DNA from 2 places in the [Clostridium] hylemonae DSM 15053 genome. Region 2 is predicted to be linked to the other one. Evidence: riboswitches for the same ligand, from Rfam matches in the RefSeq annotation. Region 2 holds a riboswitch; the other holds the start of a gene.
What was found. Region 2 has a riboswitch for glycine ahead of LAJLEIBI_RS06720 (GrdX family protein). Riboswitches for the same ligand answer to the same signal wherever they lie in the genome.

Region 1 (9,361 bases), 220 kb from region 2:
ACTTCCTTATCCACGATCACCTGTACATAGTCATCCTCATCGTTCAGAAGTCCTGCCACGCTTGCAGAACCAGGAGTAGTGCCAAGGTGCTCCAGCATCTTCTCCGGCGGAGCGAACGACATGTGGGACACGCCCAGTTTCTTACTGAAAGAAGCTGTGTCAAAGGCCTTGTCCGCAGGCATGACCAGAAGGAAAAATGTCGTCTTCTTCTGATTGCAGAGAAATACATTTTTACGGATCTCCGTTCCGATCGCCTTGTCGACAGCCGCGCATTCCTCCATCGAAGCCGCAGGATCATTATCCACACGCTCATACGGTATTTTCAATTTATCGAGTGTCTCATACATTTTCCGTTCCAGCGGCATCCTCTCATCGGTGGGTGCAGTAGTCGTAATCTCACTGATGTACATATCTTCATTCCTCCATTACTCTTATTTTCATTCAATATATTTTCACGTATTTCATTATAGAGCAAAACTAGAAAAAAATAAAGCCGTATGTATCCCCGAGATTTACGCTTTCCTTCCGTCTATTTTATTTTCGATGCGCAGACACGCTTCAATATGCATGATCCAATAATGGGAAAAGGGCATCCGGATCCAGCTGTTGCGAAAATTCCGCGATCGTTTTGCTGTGATAACCGTCCGCATTTATAAAGGGAATTTCGTTAAATTCTTCTCTGTCTGATTCTGCTTAGAAACAGACCAATTCATCAAACAGCCTTTGCCGTAATTCCAGCAGGACGCTTTCCGGCGCGGTAAATAATAGAGTTTTTCATTCTTATATGTTCCAGCCGGCACAAATGTGGTATCTTATTATCATAATGAACATAGCGGCCCGGTAACGGGTCATTTATAACAGTTGTAAAAAGGAGGAATTCTTATGAAATATATACTGGCTTCTGCGTCACCGCGCAGAAAGGAATTATTGGCCCAGGCCGGCTTTGCCTTTGATATTATCCCGGCTGATATAGAAGAGACGATCTCCGGCGGCACTCCGCCCGAGATCGTAATGAATCTGGCCCGCCAGAAGGCGCTTCATGTATGCCGGACACTGTCAGAAGATACATGTACTGTCATCGGCGCCGACACGATCGTTGTATACAAGGACGAGATACTCGGAAAACCTTCCGGACGCGGGGAGGCGCTTGATATGCTCTCCCTTCTGTCCGACCGCACACATCAGGTATATACCGGCGTCTCACTTGTTACAGGAAGCGCCCGGACACCGGCGGTCCACACTTTTTATGAAGTGACGGATGTAACGTTTTATCCTATTTCCCGCCATGATATGCAGGACTATATCGCTACAGGAGATCCTTTTGACAAGGCGGGAGCCTATGGTATTCAGGGACCCTTTGCCATTCATGTAAAATGCATTAAGGGCGACTATAACAATGTCGTCGGGCTGCCCATCGCACGTCTATATCACGAATTAGACAGGAGTGCGTTCCATGGACACTGATTTTCACAGAGTAAAATACGAAAAAATACCCTGAAGATTTCACTTGTGGGAGGAATTGTCTTTGTCATCCTGAAATTTATTATGGCTGTGAAAGGCACTATCATGGCCTCCGTGACCGTAGGGCTTAATGTAAACAATATACGGATCAGCCTGCTTTGACTATCTGTTCTTCTGCCGCTTCTTCTATAGCTTCTCTCATGGCTGCCACAAGTCTGTCTACATGCTTCTTTTCAGCCGTCAGCGGCGGAGTCATCCGGTTCACACTGTCCCCGATAGCTGTTATGAGCACCCTTCTTTTCAGGGCATTCCATTTCACGTCTGCCGCGATCGGAATATCATATTCGCAGCCCACAAGCAGGCCGCGCCCTCTGACTTCTTTAACATGGGGAAGTTCTGCGAGCTTTTTTCTGAGATATTTTCCTACTGTCCTGGCATTTTCACTTAAGTTGTTGTCCAGAATCTCTGATACAGAAGCAAGCGCCGCTGCACATGCAAGTGCATTTCCGCCGTAAGTAGAACCATGACTCCCGGCGCTTAAGGCTTCGGCAACTTCCGTTCTTGCACAACAGGCTCCGATCGGCACGCCGCCGCCCATGGCCTTTGCCATCGAAACGGCATCCGGCATGACTCCATATCCCATATACGCCATTGCGGCGCCCGTTCTTCCCCATCCAGTCTGCACTTCATCCAGCAGAAGAAGCATCTCCTTGTCATCACAAAGTTTTCTCAGTCCTTCCATGAACTCTCTTGTAGCCGGATATACACCTCCTTCTCCCTGCACAGGCTCGATCATGACAGCTATCGTATCTGCGGTCACCTTGGATGCAAAATCTTCCAGGTTGTTGAATTCTGCGTATGAAAATCCCGGAACCACAGGCATAAAACCTTCCTGGACGGCACTGTCCGGCTGCCCTGTAGCCGACATAGCGCCATAGGTTCTTCCATGGAATCCATTCTTTGCCGTTATAATATGATAACGATTCTTTCCGTATTTGTCTGTTCCATATTTTCTCGCCATCTTGATCATGCATTCATTCGCTTCTGCTCCTGAATTCTGATAAAATATTTTGTCCATCCCTACTGTGTCACAAATTTTCTTTGCAAGCAGCGCCTGCGGAACCGTATACGGATAGTTAAACGTATGCACGATATCATCCGCCTGTTCTTTGACTGCTTCTATCACCCTGTGATTTCTGTTTCCCACACTGTTTACAGCGACTCCTCCGTAAAAGTCAAGATAGGCATTTCCTTTCTCATCATAGAGGTACATTCCTTCCGCCCGCTCAGCGACAAAATCATACCTTGGATAAGTCTCTACCATATACTTATCTGTCATTGCCTTCAATTCTTCGGCCGTAAGCCCGGTTTCTCTCAGTCTCATACTAATCTCCTCACTTTCTTCTGCGCCGTATATACAGTTTTCTGAAATAAAAAAAGGACACCGTATATAAAATACGACGTCCTCGTCTGTGACATTTTCAGTATAGACCTTTTCCATTGATCCGTCAATTGTTGTTTCCTATGTATATCATTCCTTCGACAGCTTGTCCAGCAGTCTGTCCTTTACCTGCCATAGACGTTCCGGAATATCTTCCTTTTTCTCCCTGTATAAAGTAATGAAGAAATCCACCGCATAAACAATGATCAAAATGCTTCCGCCGATCCTTCCTATCATAACAGGTATGACACCCACGATGTCAACTATCATATTCTGGAGGAAAGCAAACAACGCCAGCGTGTAGAACCCCCAGGCAATAGAGCTCTCCAGACATATGATCCCTTTATAATTAAATGGTTTCCGGCGGTAATCCCACCATATCTCACCGAATATCTTGTTCATGATTCCGGCTGTGATAAATTCGATAGACGTGGCAAGCAGCATTCCCATAAAAAACAGCTTCACGGGATGTTCACTGTACGGCTGCAGCATAAAAAATACAGTCAGCGCTCCAACGCCGTAAATGGGACATACCGGACACCGCGCAAACCCCCGGTTTGTTATTTTCCGGTTGCACAATGACATGTAGACAGATTCCACAAACCATCCGAGTATACTGTAAACAAGGAACCACAGCACGACATGATACGCGCTCCAGCCAAATATCACTTTATTCCACCACATGTTTATCACCTCTGCTCTTCCTTAGGTACTTCTGCCGAAAGGTTTCATTAACGTAAAAATAGAGTGTTGTACCCCAACACTCTATTTATCTGCACATATTAGTTATACTTACGTTTTCTAGCAGCTTCAGACTTTTTCTTACGTCTTACGCTTGGCTTTTCGTAATGTTCTCTTTTACGAATTTCCTGCTGAATGCCCGCTTTGGCGCAGTTTCTTTTGAATCTGCGTAAAGCGCTATCTAACGTCTCGTTTTCTTTTACGATTACATTTGACATAGACTCACACCTAACCTCCCTCCAGTCCTATATTGTGCACCATACGACTGTTCGGGTATATTTATTGCACTACATAAGATTATAGCACATATTTCTACTACGTCAATATTTTTTCGGCATTTGCTGCAGTTTTTTTCTTTTCTTTGTTTTTCATAACTACAGAATACACCGGAAGGCCTATTAACATAATGACAATACTTCCCACTGAGAGCACCGTTGACTGGAGCCCCGACATGAACAGCTGGTTAATGATCACATACACTCCGCTGACGACAGCAATGATGGGCACGACCGGGTACAGCGGCACCTTATATGTTCTCACTGCGTCCGGGCGGTCTTTCCTTAACTTCATCACACCGATAAAGGTCAGCGTATAGAAGGTCCAGCTTGAGAATACGGCCAGGTCTGTGAGCAGGTTAAACTGCCCGCTGATGGCATAGATACAGCCGATCCCGCCGACGAGGATGATCGAATTTGTTGGAACCTGTGCATTGTTCAGCTTCGCAAGATTACGGCTGTACGGGAAATTGCCTTCCGCTGCCAGAGAATAGGCCACTCTCGAGCCGGACAGCACAAAGCCGTTGCAGGCTCCGAACACGGATATCATGATGCCGACCGAGATGATCTTCCCGCCGATGTCACCGAACACCTTCAGAGCCACCGCGGATGCCGGAGCCGTGAGCGTCGCCAGTTCACTTGCCGGAAGCACCCACAGATAAGCGATATTGATGATAAAGTATACGCCCATGATCACAGACACACCGCCGACGATCGCGATCGGAAGGTCTCTGCTTGGATTTTTCATCTCTCCCGCGATCGCGCCGACCCCGGTCCACCCTTCAAAGGCAAATAATATGGCGACCATGAGCTGCCCGAGCACCACCGCCGGACTCAGTCCGTCACCAACCATAGGGCTGAAGATGGGGTTTGCGCCGCTGCCTTTTACAAATCCAAAAATCATCAGAAGAATGAGCGGGATCAGTTTACATATGGTAAATACAACCTGGATGCTCCCCCCGACCTTCGAGCCGAGGTTATTTAAAAATATGATCAAAATTATGATGCCGATCGCAAGCGGCACAGTAAAGCCTTCCCCGATAAAAAGACCTGCCTGCTGCGCGCACACAACCGCAAGCGCCGAGATCATAGCAGGGTAAAACAGGATCGTCTGTACCCATCCCGCCAGAAAGCCAACTACCGGATTATAGATTTCTTCCAGGTAAGCAACCATTCCCCCTGTCTTCGGTATCATGATCGCTACTTCCGCAAAAGTAAGAGCCGCGGCAATACTTGCGAGACCTGTGATGACCCAGGCGATCATTCCAAGCCCGGGAGCCCCTCCCGTTGCCGTATAAATAGCCTGCGGCTTAAAAAACACGCCGGACCCGATCACACAGCCCACGACCAGAGCCATGGCAGTCGCCACACCTAAATTTTTCTTCAATTCCCGTTTTTGTTCCATAATACATTCTCCTTCGCCGAAATTTTCATAGGGGTCAGACCCCTTTGCCCACAGGGGTCTGACCCCTATGAAGATTCTCACACTATTCAGACAATACAAAAGAGGGTATAGGCGTACTGATAGCGTATCCTATACCCTCTGTATTTTTACCTGAAAGCTTTACTTCTACGGTGGCCTTTAAAGGCTCTTTCCAGAGTCCCATCCACGGCGGGTACCTGCACCTGAAAGTTTCTTGGAAAGATTAGGAGCCTTCCCAATTGCTTCATCGGTTTTCTGCCGTATATCAGGCAGAAATCTTCCTCGCCGCTTCACCTGGCTTTATTCTTTACTTAGTATATGTGTGCCCGGTAAATTTGTCAACCATAGTTATTTTTATGACGTTAATCTTATGACAAAGAAGTTTATGCCCTATGATAACTGTTCCTCAAGAACTTCTCCCGCTTTGGCGATCGCGCTGCTGATTCCGTCCGGATTTTTACCTCCGGCCTGCGCCATGTTCGGGCGTCCTCCGCCTCCGCCGCCGACAAGGCCTGCGATCGCTTTGATAAGGTTTCCGGCGTGGGCTCCTTTTTCTATGGCGCCCTTCGTGGCAGTTGCCATCAGATTTACCTTCCCTCCGGCAGCGGATGCAATGACGATCACTCCTTCGCCCAGCTTATCCTTCAACTGGTCGCCGAGGTCGCGCAGTCCGTTCATATCCACTCCCTCCACTTCCGTGGCAAGGAGTTTCACGCCTTTCACTTCTGTGACCTGATCCATCACATCGCCCATTGCATCTTGAGCGAGCTTGCTCTTAAGGCTTTCCACCTCACTGTGCAGTGTCTTGTTCTCTGCCAGAAGATGTGTGATTTTTTCCGCAAGCTTATCCGGTGAGGCTTTTACAAGCTTTGCCGCCTCCGCAAGCCGCTTCTCAAGCTCGTCGTAATAGTCCAGCAGCCCCTTGGATGTCAGCGCTTCGATCCGGCGCACACCGGCTGCGACGCCCGTCTCGGAAATGATCTTAAACGCCGTGATGACACCGGTATTTTCCACATGCGTACCGCCGCAGAACTCTACAGAAAAATCTCCCATGCTGACAACACGTACGATATCGCCATATTTTTCCCCAAACAGCGCAGCCGCTCCTGTCTTTCTTGCTTCCTCGATCGGCAGATTTTCTACCTTGACCGGCAGAGCAGCCATGATCTGCGCATTGACGATCTCTTCGACCTTCTTCAGTTCCTCCTTCGTCAACGCGGAGAAATGAGTGAAATCAAAGCGGAGCCTCTCTGCATTTACAGAAGAACCGGCCTGCTCTACATGTGTTCCAAGGACAGTCCGCAGCGCTTTATGAAGCAGATGTGTCGCGCTGTGGTTTCTCGCGGACAGCGCCCTGTTCTCCTCATCGACCTCAAGTGTAACCGTATCTCCTGTCTTGATCATACCTTTTGTCACATAGCCGACATGACCGATCTTGCCGCCTAAAAGCTTTACAACATCCTCCACACGGAATTCTCCGTCCGCCGTACGTATATACCCTTTATCAGCCTCCTGGCCGCCGCTCGTGGCATAAAGCGGTGTCTTCTCTACAAATACCGTCCCCCTGTCTCCATCTGACAATGCATCTGTGATCTCCGTCTCTGTCGTGAGAACTGTCACAGAAGATTCAAAGCTCAGATTATCGTAGCCGACAAACTCTGACGTTACCTCCGGAGCGATGGACTCATACACCGTAGCGTCCGCGCCCATATAGTTCGTCACCTCTCTTGCTTCTCTCGCCGTCCGGCGCTGAACTTCCATAGACGCCCTGAAGCCTTCTTCATCGACAGACAGGCCCTTCTCCTCAAGAATTTCTTTTGTGAGGTCCAGCGGAAATCCGTACGTGTCATAGAGCTTGAACGCATGATCGCCCGACAGTGTTTTTTCCCCGTTCTTCTCCATCTCTGCTTCCATCTCAGCAAGAATAGACAGTCCCTGATCTATCGTTTTGTTAAACTGTTCCTCTTCCTTTGCTATGACTTTAAATATAAAATCTTTCTTTTCTTCCAGTTCGGGATATCCGTCTCTGGAGCCTTCAATAACAGTACGGGCCAGCTCTACGAGGAATTCTCCTTCCACGCCGAGCAGCCTTCCATGACGGCACGCGCGGCGCAGCAGACGGCGCAGTACATAGCCCCTTCCTTCATTGGACGGCATAATTCCGTCCGAGATCATAAAGGTCACAGAGCGGATATGGTCTGTGATAACGCGCAGGGATACATCTGTCTCATCATCCTGTCCATATTCTGTCTTTGTAATGTGGCAGACATGGTCTCTGAGCGCTTTGATCGTATCAATATCAAACATGGAATCCACGCCCTGTACAACACAGGCCAGACGTTCCAGACCCATGCCGGTATCTATATTTTTCTGTTCAAGCTCCGTATAATTATTATTGCCGTCATTGTCAAATTGGGTAAATACATTGTTCCAGATCTCCATATACCGGTCGCATTCACAGCCCACCGTACAATCCGGACTGCCGCAGCCGTATTTTGGCCCTCGGTCATAATATACTTCCGAGCAAGGCCCGCACGGTCCTGAACCATGCTCCCAGAAATTGTCCTCTTTTCCAAAACGGAAGATCCGCTCCGGTGCGATCCCTATATCCTTGTTCCAGATCTCCCAGGCTTCATCGTCATCCAGATAGACAGACGGATAGAGCCTGTCCGGCTCAAGGCCGACCACATCTGTCAAAAACTCCCACGTCCAGCGGATGGACTCCTTTTTAAAATAATCCCCAAACGAGAAATTGCCGAGCATCTCGAAAAACGTCCCGTGCCTGGCAGTCTTTCCTACATTTTCAATGTCGCCTGTACGAATACATTTCTGGCACGTAGTGACCCGCTTTTTCGGCGGAATCTCCTGGCCGGTAAAATATGGCTTCAGCGGCGCCATTCCCGAGTTGATCAGCAACAGACTCTTATCATTGTGCGGTACGAGTGAAAAACTCTTCATAATCAGATGTCCCTTACTCTCAAAATACTCCAGGAACATTTTCCTCAATTCATTTACTCCGTATTTCTGCATATATGCCCTCCTGCTTCTATATCCAAAATCCCCGTCAGCCGCAAGCGTCCGGGACTATTTGATACTTAAGTCTTAATTATAAAGAGAACCCGGCTGTTTGTCAACGGGCGGGGACAGGGCAAAATGAGCTGGGGACGGGGGAAAATCGATTTTCCCCCGTCCCCAGCTCATTTTGCCCTGTCCCTGGCTGTTATTTCAGCTCTATTTCTTCTAACTCTTTCGGCGGCAGCTGTTTCGAGGATGCTGCCACGAACTCTTTTATCTTTTTCTGCGCTTTCACAACCTGGATGTTCGTTCCGGCCCCGGCCACGCAGCCGCCCGGACAGCCCATTCCTTCAATGAGACAGCCGTTCATCTTCCCTGCCTTTGCCAGCGCCAGCGTCTTCTTGCACTCTGCAAGTCCTTCCGCGTGTTCAATACTCACTTCCACGCCCGGATAGTATTCCTTCACACATTTTTCGATGGCTTCCGCCACACCGCCGGCTACCGCATAACCGCGCCCGGCCCCGGTCGCATTGTGGAAGGAGGATTCCGCCTCATATTTGGTCAGGTCTATCTCTTTCGCGTCAAACATCGCCTGAAGCTCCTCAAAAGTTATTACGAAATCCACATCGCTTCGGACGGTCCTGCGCATAGCCTCCAGCTTCTTCGCCGCGCAGGGACCTACAAATACCACCCTTGCCTCCGGGTGTTCCTGTTTGATCGTCCGGGCGGTGGCCACCATCGGCGTCAGCTCCTGTGAAACCTGGTCGATCAGATCCGGGAAATACTTCTTGGCAAGCATGGCCCAGGACGGACAGCAGGAAGTAAGAAGGAAAGGAAGCTCTCCTGTTGTCACTTTATTGACATAATGATGTGCCTCCGCCACCGCCCCGATGTCGGCGCCCAGAGCCACCTCGTACACCTCTGAAAATCCCAGTTCCTGAAGCGCGGCCTTTAGATTTCTCGGCGTGATATTGTCCCCGAACTGGCCGGCAAAGGCCGGCGCGA
Region 2 (9,361 bases):
TGTACTTCTGTGATCGTATCAGATATACGCTCTGCCCCAAATTTTTCAGCCTGCTCCGTCATTCTTGCGATGAGAGACGGACCGGACTCACCATCCACGATCTGACCCGGGTAGTTCTCTATCTCATCTGTAATCGCGATCTGTCCGCCGTCCTGGCCCTTTTCTATGATAAGAGTAGAGAGGCGGCTTCTTCCTGCATACAGTCCTGCCGCTAAACCGGCAGGACCTGCACCCAGGATAATAACATCATAAATCTTGCTCATTTTGCTATTTCTCCTTTATTACTAAAGTTACATCATTCTGCACCGGGTCCGAAAGACCTCGTCAGATGCTCTAGTCAAATATTGTCTGTCCGTCAACTTCTGTCGTAAGAGCATCAAGTGCTTTCTCTACGATCTGGCGGCGGAGTGCTTTCTCCTCATCTTTATCCAGAGCCGGATTTCCAAGAGGATGTGGAATTGCGATAGCCGGAACGATTCTGTTCGCGCCAACTGTCATGGAGATCGGAGTTACCGTACATACATGTACAACAGGAAGTCCTGCTCTCTCGACCTCTTTAACCATCGTTGCACCGCAACGAGTACAGGTGCCTCAAGTGGAGGTGAGAATTACGGCATCCACACCGTCGGCCAGAAGCTTCTGCGAAAACTCAGCGGCAAACGCTTTCGATGATGCCACCGCAGTTCCGTTACCGGTCGTTGTGTAGAACAGGTGATGAAGCTCTCCGATCTTTCCTTCCTTCTCCATATCGCGGAGTACGTCAACAGGGAGTACGCGGTCTGAATCTTCATTAGCGTATACCGGGTCGTATCCGCCGTGGGCCGTCTCATATGTCTCTTCTGTCAAGTCCATAACGCCGGTAATATCATATTCTCCGTAATGTGACGCACTGGAGCTTTCGATATGGTCCGGATTGCCCTTCGGCACGATACCGCCGGAGGTAACAAGTGCTATCTTCGCATGTGCAAGATCTTTTATGGCCGGATTCGGATCAACTCTGTCAAAGTTCGGCATCGGATATTCTGTCTCAAATGGTTTGTCTGCAAGCTTTTTAAGCAGCATGTTTACCGCTCTCTTTGAACCTCTTTCTTCCTCGAAGAAATTTACGCGGACACCGTTCGGCATGTAACCTTCCTGACAGGAAGCGCCGACTGCTTCACCTCTGGCAAGCTTAAGAGCAAGAGGAGCCATCTTGGCAACTGCGTCTCTCATACCTGCAGCACTGTTCTTTGTAGAGACCATATATACCTGGTTTTTGAACATATCAGCGCCCGGATTCTCCACATACATACCTGTGATCGCAGGAATGCCCAGTTCCTCCTGAACCGCAGCCGCAATAGTGCCACATGCAACGCCGTAACGACCCGCATTGAACGCCGGTCCTGCGATAAACACATCCGGAGCCTGCTCTTTTACCATTGCAAGAATATCTGCCTTTGCTTTTTCAAGGTTCTCGTTGAAGTAAGAATCTCCGCAAACGATCGTTGCAATGATCTCCGCCTCATCTTTAAAATTCATGTTAAACGCCATACCCGGTCCAACCACTTCACCTACGCGAAGCTCTGCCGGATAATCCGCTTTTTCTTCCCCGCCGATGTTGGCGAAGAACTGATTGATGTAATGTACAACTTTAATTTTGCTCATTTACTGTATCCTCCCTTATTATCTCGCGCTCAGTTTGTTGAAACCAGTTTCGTTTGTTGCTCCTGTCAGCACCTGAAGCTCTACCTCCAGGGAACCGTCCTCGCGGAGCGTCTCTTCACTGGCTCCGGCGATCTTTGTCACATAGTCAAGAGTTCCGATAACTTTGTCCAACTTAGGCAGGATAATAACCTGGTTTGCGTTTCCGCCTGTAACAACTGCATCTGCAGCTGCGTCTGCATCTGCGAGAGACTGGGATTTACCGTCACGTCCGGCATACTCGTCTGTGATGATAACTGTCTTGACACCCTCAGCCTCGATCTTCTTACAGTTCATGATCAGGTCCGTATCCGGGTTGCCGAATCCTTCCTGTGATACGATTACAGCGTCAAGATCCAGCATCTTGCACAGCTTTGCCGTCCAGTCTGATGAACGCTGTTTGTCCGCAAGATATACATTTTCATTTGTGATGATCTGGCATACAAAGTTGATCGTCTTGCCGTGCTCCTCAAACATATCATGTACGACAGGGTTGTTCAGATGTACATAAGTAGGGTTCTTGTCGCATGCGGACACACAGTTGCCCGATACGATAGCCCCGTCCATGATCTCTGTCGGATTCAGGATCGTCGGAAGCACTTTCTTTGCGTCCACGCCGTACACGTAAGTGTCGTGCAGAAGTCCCTGGCTCTGGAGCATCTGTACATACGCCACTCTCGGAAGGTCGGGATATTTCTCCATACCTTCTTTGACTGTGTATGTCTCATACACTTTTGTCTCGTCCGGTGTAAGGCTGCGGGCCAGCTCTCCGATATACACCGCAACTCTGAAGCCGGCAAATCTTACTGCTTTTTCATAATCGTGCGGTTTGATGCCGTCCACCGGTTCACATACCATAACAAGGTTAAGTGTCTTTGAAAATGGAGTATAGTCCGCGCCAGGGCCTGTCATATCGATGATGCCTTCCTGGAACCCTACGATCTTGCCGGCTGTGACAACCGCCATCCCCTTTAATGCGTATGTCTTGCCGCTTCCTACTGTATCCACTTTAGAGATAACGCCCGGGAAGATTCCCCCTTTTCCCTCTACTTTAACACGTGGCTCAATGACATCCTTCACCGGCGTGATCCTCACGCTCTCTCCTGGTTTTGCAATGTCAAATGATACACTCTTGATCTTCTCATCTTCAAGAGCAACTGCCTTTACAGCCTCTTCTGATACATAAAGGATTCCGTCTTCGATCTTGGATTCTGCTGCAAACTGAATATCCTTGATGTATATGTGTCCCATTTCTAATTTCACGTATTGTTCCCTCCTTAAGTTAAATGTTGTTATTTGTTGAAGCTTTCGCCTGTTACAACCTCTCGCATACCTTACATTACATCCGCCGATGTGATCGCACTTTCCAGTAGAGTCCAGTCTATCATCTGAAAATCATCGTACACCTCAGGTTTGTATTTGTCTGACTTAAACACAAACTTCCGGCACGCCTCTATGGCGTTTTCAATGATAACTACCGACCCCGGGTCCACCTCCCCCTTTCCTGCCGACAGCATGATTGATTTATATGGTGTTTCATTAGGCTTTACACTCCCCGACAGGGGATGTGATAAAAGCGTGTGCCCTTCATGTATTCTGTCTCTGACTGTCCTGAGAACTTCCTCGTAGGAGATCTCTTTGTACTCCACATTGTGTGTTCCGCCAATCTTCTCCGGGACGAGTGGATTATTTGTTATTATTATGTAACGATTCTGCATCTCATCCACCTCTTTTGATCTGGATATTTTACTCACCGAACTGCTGAATTTTCCAAAAAACACATTCCATCCGGCAAAGAATAAAAAAAGGACGATTTAAACACAGATGTGTAATTCGTCCTTTCTGTCTATTGGCGTGCTTACTAAACACTTCAACACAAGATTCAGAATGCGGTCCTTTTCCCAGTCCTTTTGCCTGAAAGTTTCACCCGCCAGATGTTCACCCTCATCTGTCCGGCTTGCCTCTTCGGCGGCCATATGTACGGCTCTCTCTTGAGAAAAATCAACCCGCTGTTTAATTTTATTTATAGACGCAATGAATAAATCTTATTGCTTGTTTTTATATTAACTTATTGTTAATATTTTTTCAACCTTTTCAAATGAGAAAGTTCGATTTGTTAATTTCATACAACAAACCATCTTCAATTTTATGTATATTTACTTTTATTTCTTATTTAAAAAGTTCTTATAGTAGTCGTCGTGCACCTTCTTTATCACTCCGCTCAAAGCGAACAGGCCGAGGATATTCGGTATGACCATCATGGAATTAAAGCAGTCCGCCATGTTCCACACGAGATCCACCTGGGCAAGCGAGCCGAGCACGACGCAGGCTGCCACCAGCAGTGAATATACTTTGACCGCTTTTGCCCCGAACAGATATTTTATATTTGCCTGCCCGAAGAAATACCAGCCGACGATCGTGGAAAACGCAAAGAAGAACATACAAACTGCGATAAAGATATCGCCGCCTTTTCCGAACAATGTGGAAAACGCGTACTGGCTCAGTTCCGCCCCCGTCTTGCCTGTCGGAATGGACTTTGTCGTAATAATAACGAGCGCCGTAAGATTAAGGACTACAAACGTATCGATGAAAACGCCTACCATGGCTACAAATCCCTGCTCCACCGGGTGGTCTACCTTGGCGACCGCATGTGCGTGCGGAGTAGAGCCCATACCTGCCTCGTTGGAAAAAAGACCGCGCGCCACACCCTTTGTCAGCGCCAGCTTGATCGTCGCGCCGACCGCGCCGCCTGCAATGGAGGACGGGCTGAACGCACCGACGATGATCGCGTGGAACGCGTACGGTATGTTCCTGTAGTTATAGATGATCACGATCAATGCTCCCACGATATACAGCGCCGCCATGATCGGTACGATCGTCTCCGTCACTTTGGCAATACGCTTCATACCGCCCATAAATACGGCGAGTGCCAGAACAGCGATAACGATGCCCATGACCGCCTGCGGAACGCCGAATGCTGTGCGGAACGCTGCCGCGATGGAGTTGGACTGTACCGCATTTCCCATGAAGCCGAGCGCGAAGATGATAAGTACGGCAAAAATTCCTGCCAGCACTTTGCCGAACGTGCCTTTAAATGCCGCGCGGATGTAGTATACAGGACCTCCTGTCACCACTCCGTCTTCACCGACGCATTTATACTTCTGTGCCATGATCGCTTCTGCAAATATGGTTGCCATTCCGAGGAATGCCGCAACCCACATCCAGAAGATCGCTCCCGGACCGCCGATCGCCAGCGCCGTCGCCGCTCCGGCAATGTTGCCTGTGCCGACCTGGGCCGCGATCGCTGTCGCCAGCGCCTGGAATGAGGACATGCCGTCTGCTCCGGCCTCGCCTTTTTTCCGGAACAGTCCGCCGAACGTCCTCTTCATCCCTTCTTTAAACCCTCTTACCTGGATAAAGCCAAGTCTTACGGTAAACCAGATGCCGCCGAGCAAAAGAGCGGCGATCAGTATGTAGTCCGCAAGATAGTGCTGAATCGTCAGGACAATGTTGTTTAATGTCTCCATTCAAAATTCCCTCCTTCTCTCATAAATACAGCCGATAACAAAACTGTATTATCTGATAAGTCTATGATAATTTATTAACAAAGTAATTGCAACAGGATTCTTCATTTGTAATAATTTTTGGTGATTTTTCTTCAATATTCAAAATTACATATTGAATTCACGTTCTTTCCATTTTACTGATTTGTGAAAAATGCCAAAGGTTCCCGTGCATTACATAGGGACATTCCAAACGGAAGAAAAAGCGGCTGCCCGGGCCTGCGCCCGGACAGCCGTCTTCTGATTTTCATCATTTCAGAACTGCTGTCGTCCTGTTACTGCCGCTTATACGTTGATCTCCGCGCTCATTCCGAGCACATCCTTGTTGGCCTCAAGGACCGGGGCCACCGTATCTTTGAGAAATGCCTCCACCTGCAGCGCCGCGCGTCCGGTATATCTGGACGGATCCATCGTCTTTTTGAGTTCTTCCTCACTCAGGTTAAACGCAGGATCAGCCGCGATAAGCTCAAGGAGATTGTTGTCCAGACCTTTTTCTTTCACATTTTTCCCTGCCTCCATGGACAGTTCTCTGATCCTCTCATGCAGCTCCTGCCTGTCGCCGCCGGCCTTCACCGCGTCCATCATGATATTTTCCGTGGCCATGAAAGGCAGCTCCGACATAAGGCGCTTCTCGATCACTTTCGGATATACGACGAGACCGTCCACTACATTCAGGCACAGATCCAATATGCCGTCGACTGCGAGGAAGCCTTCCGGTACGCTGAGACGCTTGTTCGCCGAGTCATCGAGCGTCCGCTCGAACCACTGGGTAGCTGACGTGATGGCAGGGTTCAGCGCATCCACCATCACATAGCGGGACAGCGACGCGATCCGCTCGCTTCTCATCGGGTTTCTCTTATATGCCATCGCGGAGGAGCCGATCTGCGTCTTTTCAAACGGCTCTTCCACTTCCTTCAGATGCTGCAGAAGGCGTATATCGTTGGACAGCTTGTGCGCGCTTGCCGCGATCCCGGCAAGTACATTCACAACTCTCGTGTCCACCTTACGGGAGTAAGTCTGCCCCGATACCGGACAGCATGCCTTGAAGCCCATTTTCTCCGCGATCATCGGATCGATCCGGTCGATCGTCTCCTGATCTCCGTCAAAGAGCTCTAAAAAGCTTGCCTGTGTTCCGGTCGTTCCTTTGGAACCGAGCAGCTTAAGGCTTCCTTTTACATATTCCAGGTCTTCCAGATCCATCATAAATTCCTGCATCCAGAGTGTGGCTCTCTTTCCTACCGTCGTAGGCTGGGCCGGCTGGAAATGTGTGAACGCAAGCGTCGGCAGCGCTTTGTATTCATCTGCGAATTCAGCCAGTTCTGCGATCACATTGACCAGTTTCTTTCTCACGATCTCAAGCGCCTCTGCCATGATTATAATGTCCGTGTTGTCACCGACATAGCAGGACGTTGCCCCGAGATGGATGATCCCTTTTGCCTTCGGGCATTGCTGGCCGTACGCGTACACATGTGACATCACATCGTGGCGCACGAGCTTTTCGCGCTCCTTTGCAACTTCATAATTGATATCATCCGCATGTTCCTTCAATTCTTCGATCTGTTCCTCTGTTATGGGAAGCCCCAGTTCCTTCTCTGTCTCTGCCAGCGCGATCCAGAGCCGTCTCCATGTGCGGAACTTCTTGTCCGGAGAAAAGATATACTGCATCTCCCTGCTGGCGTAACGTTCTGATAACGGGCTTACATATCTGTCTGTACTCATATTTTTTTCCTTTCATCAATCAACATATATTTGCCGCTTCCTTCTGCAGGCTATTCAAAGGCCTGCGACACATCCCTGCCCGGCACTTCCATCGGATAATTCCCGGTAAAGCACGCGTCACAGTACCCGAGATCTCCCACCATTTCTTTCAGCCTGTCGATCTCCATATATCCAAGAGAGTCGGCCCCTATCATTTTCTGTATCTCTTTGGGTGTGTGCGCATGGGCGATCAGCTGCTCATTGGACGGCACATCGGTGCCAAAATAACACGGATACAGAAACGGCGGCGAGCTTATTCTGACATGAACCTCCAACGCGCCTGCCTTTTTCAGCATCTTAATGATATTGGCACAGGTCGTGCCCCGCACGATGGAATCGTCCACCATCACAATACGTTTGCCCCGGACCACTTCCTCGATGACATTGAGCTTGATCTTCACGCTTGACTCCCGCTCGCTCTGACTCGGTTTGATAAAGGTACGGCCCACGTAGCTGTTCTTGTGGAACGCCATGCCGTATGGGATCCCGGACTCTTCCGAATACCCCTTTGCCGCCACGAGACCAGAATCCGGCACGCCGACGACCAGATCCGCTTCGACCGGGTAGGATTTTGCCAGCGCCCTGCCTGCGGTGATGCGCGCATGGTATACATTTACTCCGTCCAGCGTACTGTCGGTTCTTGCAAAATAAATATATTCAAAGATACACCTGGCCTGTTTATCCGCGGGAATCGCCATGCTCCGGTCGGACTCTATCCCGTTCTTCGTAAAAGAGACGATCTCTCCCGGTTCGACGTCGCGCACAAAGTCCGCGCCGACCGCTGAGAGCGCGCAGCTTTCCGACGCCAGTATATACGTATTGTCCCGCTTTCCGATACAGAGCGGCTTCAGCCCAAACGGATCTCGCGCCCCTATCATCTTTCTCGGAGAGCTGACGACAAGCGCGTATGCCCCTCTGATCTTTTTCATCGCATTCTTTACGGCATCCTCTGCCTTTCCTACGTTCAGGCGCTCTCTGGCGATATGGTAGGCGATCACTTCCGAGTCGATGGTCGTCTGGAAGATGGCGCCCGTGTATTCCAGTTCCCGTCTGAGCTCGATCGCGTTCGTCAGATTTCCGTTGTGGGCGATCACCAGCGTCCCTTTCACATAGTTTATGACAAGAGGCATGGCATTCTCCGCCCTGGAGCCCCCTGCTGTAGAATAGCGGACATGTCCTACTCCGAGATTCCCTTTCAGTTCCTCAAGAGACTCCCCGTCAAATACATCGTTGACAAGACCGAGTCCTTTTTTCGAGCGTACTTTCCGTTCTCCATATGTGTCCGTCACCGCGATGCCGCAGCTTTCCTGCCCGCGGTGCTGTAATGCAAAAAGCCCATAATATACGGTGGGGGCCACATTGCCCCCATCCATATCATAGGCTCCAAATACACCACATTCTTCTCCCATTCCTGTTGTGACCTGTTCAAACTGGTTCATGAATGTTTATGCTCCTTACTATTTTATGCCGATTCTCCTGAACACTTCCTGATACGCGTCCTCCACATTGCCCATATCCCTGCGGAAACGGTCCTTGTCCAGCTTCTCATGTGTATTGATATCCCACAGACGGCACGTATCCGGAGAGATCTCGTCTGCCAGGATGACGTCTCCGTGGAATCTTCCGAATTCGATCTTAAAGTCGATCAGCTCAATTCCTGCTTCCGCAAAGAATTTCTTGAGCACTTCATTTACTTTAAATGTATATTCTGTGATCTTTTCAATCTCTTCTCTTGTGGACGCGCCGATGGCGATCGCCATGTAATCATTGATGAGCGGATCGCCGAGGTCGTCGTCTTTATAGCTGAATTCAAGAGTAGGTGCCAGTAAGTTTGTTCCCTCTTCAATTCCAAGTCTCTTGGAAAAGCTTCCTGCTGCAACATTGCGGACGATCACTTCAAGCGGAACGATCTCCACTCTTTTGACTGCCGTCTCTCTGTCGCTCAGCTCTTCTACAAAGTGCGTCGGTACTCCTTCTTTTTCAAGAACCTGGAAAATATAGTTTGTCATACGGTTGTTGATGACACCCTTCCCTACGATTGTTCCCTTTTTTTCTCCATTAAATGCCGTGGCATCATCTTTATAGTCTACAATTACAATATCCGGGTCTTCTGTCTTAAAGACTTTTTTCGCTTTTCCTTCATATAACTGTTCTAATTTCTGCATATCAACACCCATCCTTTTCTTATTTTATCCTCTGAGATCAAAGGCATACTCAGCGCCGGTTATTGTGAAAACACGCGCCAATACGCCTTATGCACGTATAAGTATAATACAAGGCAGACGGAAAAGCAATATTCCTGTCTGCCTTGTACAAATTCTTATTCATTATTTATTACACTTTTATTTATAAGTTTTTCT

Region 1: another riboswitch for glycine. It lies ahead of LAJLEIBI_RS07715 (APC family permease); the one in region 2 lies ahead of LAJLEIBI_RS06720 (GrdX family protein).

The regions. Positions count from the first base shown of each region.
Region 1 is NZ_CP036524.1:1,675,083-1,684,443, reverse strand. Features, by position in the region: gene LAJLEIBI_RS07740 (prolyl-tRNA synthetase associated domain-containing protein) at 1-410, opposite strand, end outside; gene LAJLEIBI_RS07735 (Maf family protein) at 883-1,464, shown strand; gene LAJLEIBI_RS07730 (aspartate aminotransferase family protein) at 1,610-2,845, opposite strand; gene LAJLEIBI_RS07725 (putative ABC transporter permease) at 2,993-3,586, opposite strand; gene rpsU (30S ribosomal protein S21) at 3,685-3,861, opposite strand; gene LAJLEIBI_RS07715 (APC family permease) at 3,959-5,323, opposite strand; glycine riboswitch at 5,460-5,519, opposite strand; glycine riboswitch at 5,523-5,635, opposite strand; gene alaS (alanine--tRNA ligase) at 5,732-8,371, opposite strand; gene LAJLEIBI_RS07705 (4Fe-4S dicluster domain-containing protein) at 8,562-9,361, opposite strand, start outside.
Region 2 is NZ_CP036524.1:1,455,869-1,465,229, reverse strand. Features, by position in the region: gene trxB (thioredoxin-disulfide reductase) at 1-263, opposite strand, end outside; gene grdB (glycine reductase complex selenoprotein B) at 334-1,644, opposite strand; gene LAJLEIBI_RS06725 (glycine/sarcosine/betaine reductase component B subunit) at 1,663-2,943, opposite strand; gene LAJLEIBI_RS06720 (GrdX family protein) at 3,015-3,434, opposite strand; glycine riboswitch at 3,573-3,684, opposite strand; gene LAJLEIBI_RS06715 (alanine/glycine:cation symporter family protein) at 3,843-5,207, opposite strand; gene purB (adenylosuccinate lyase) at 5,529-6,962, opposite strand; gene purF (amidophosphoribosyltransferase) at 7,013-8,440, opposite strand; gene purC (phosphoribosylaminoimidazolesuccinocarboxamide synthase) at 8,459-9,166, opposite strand.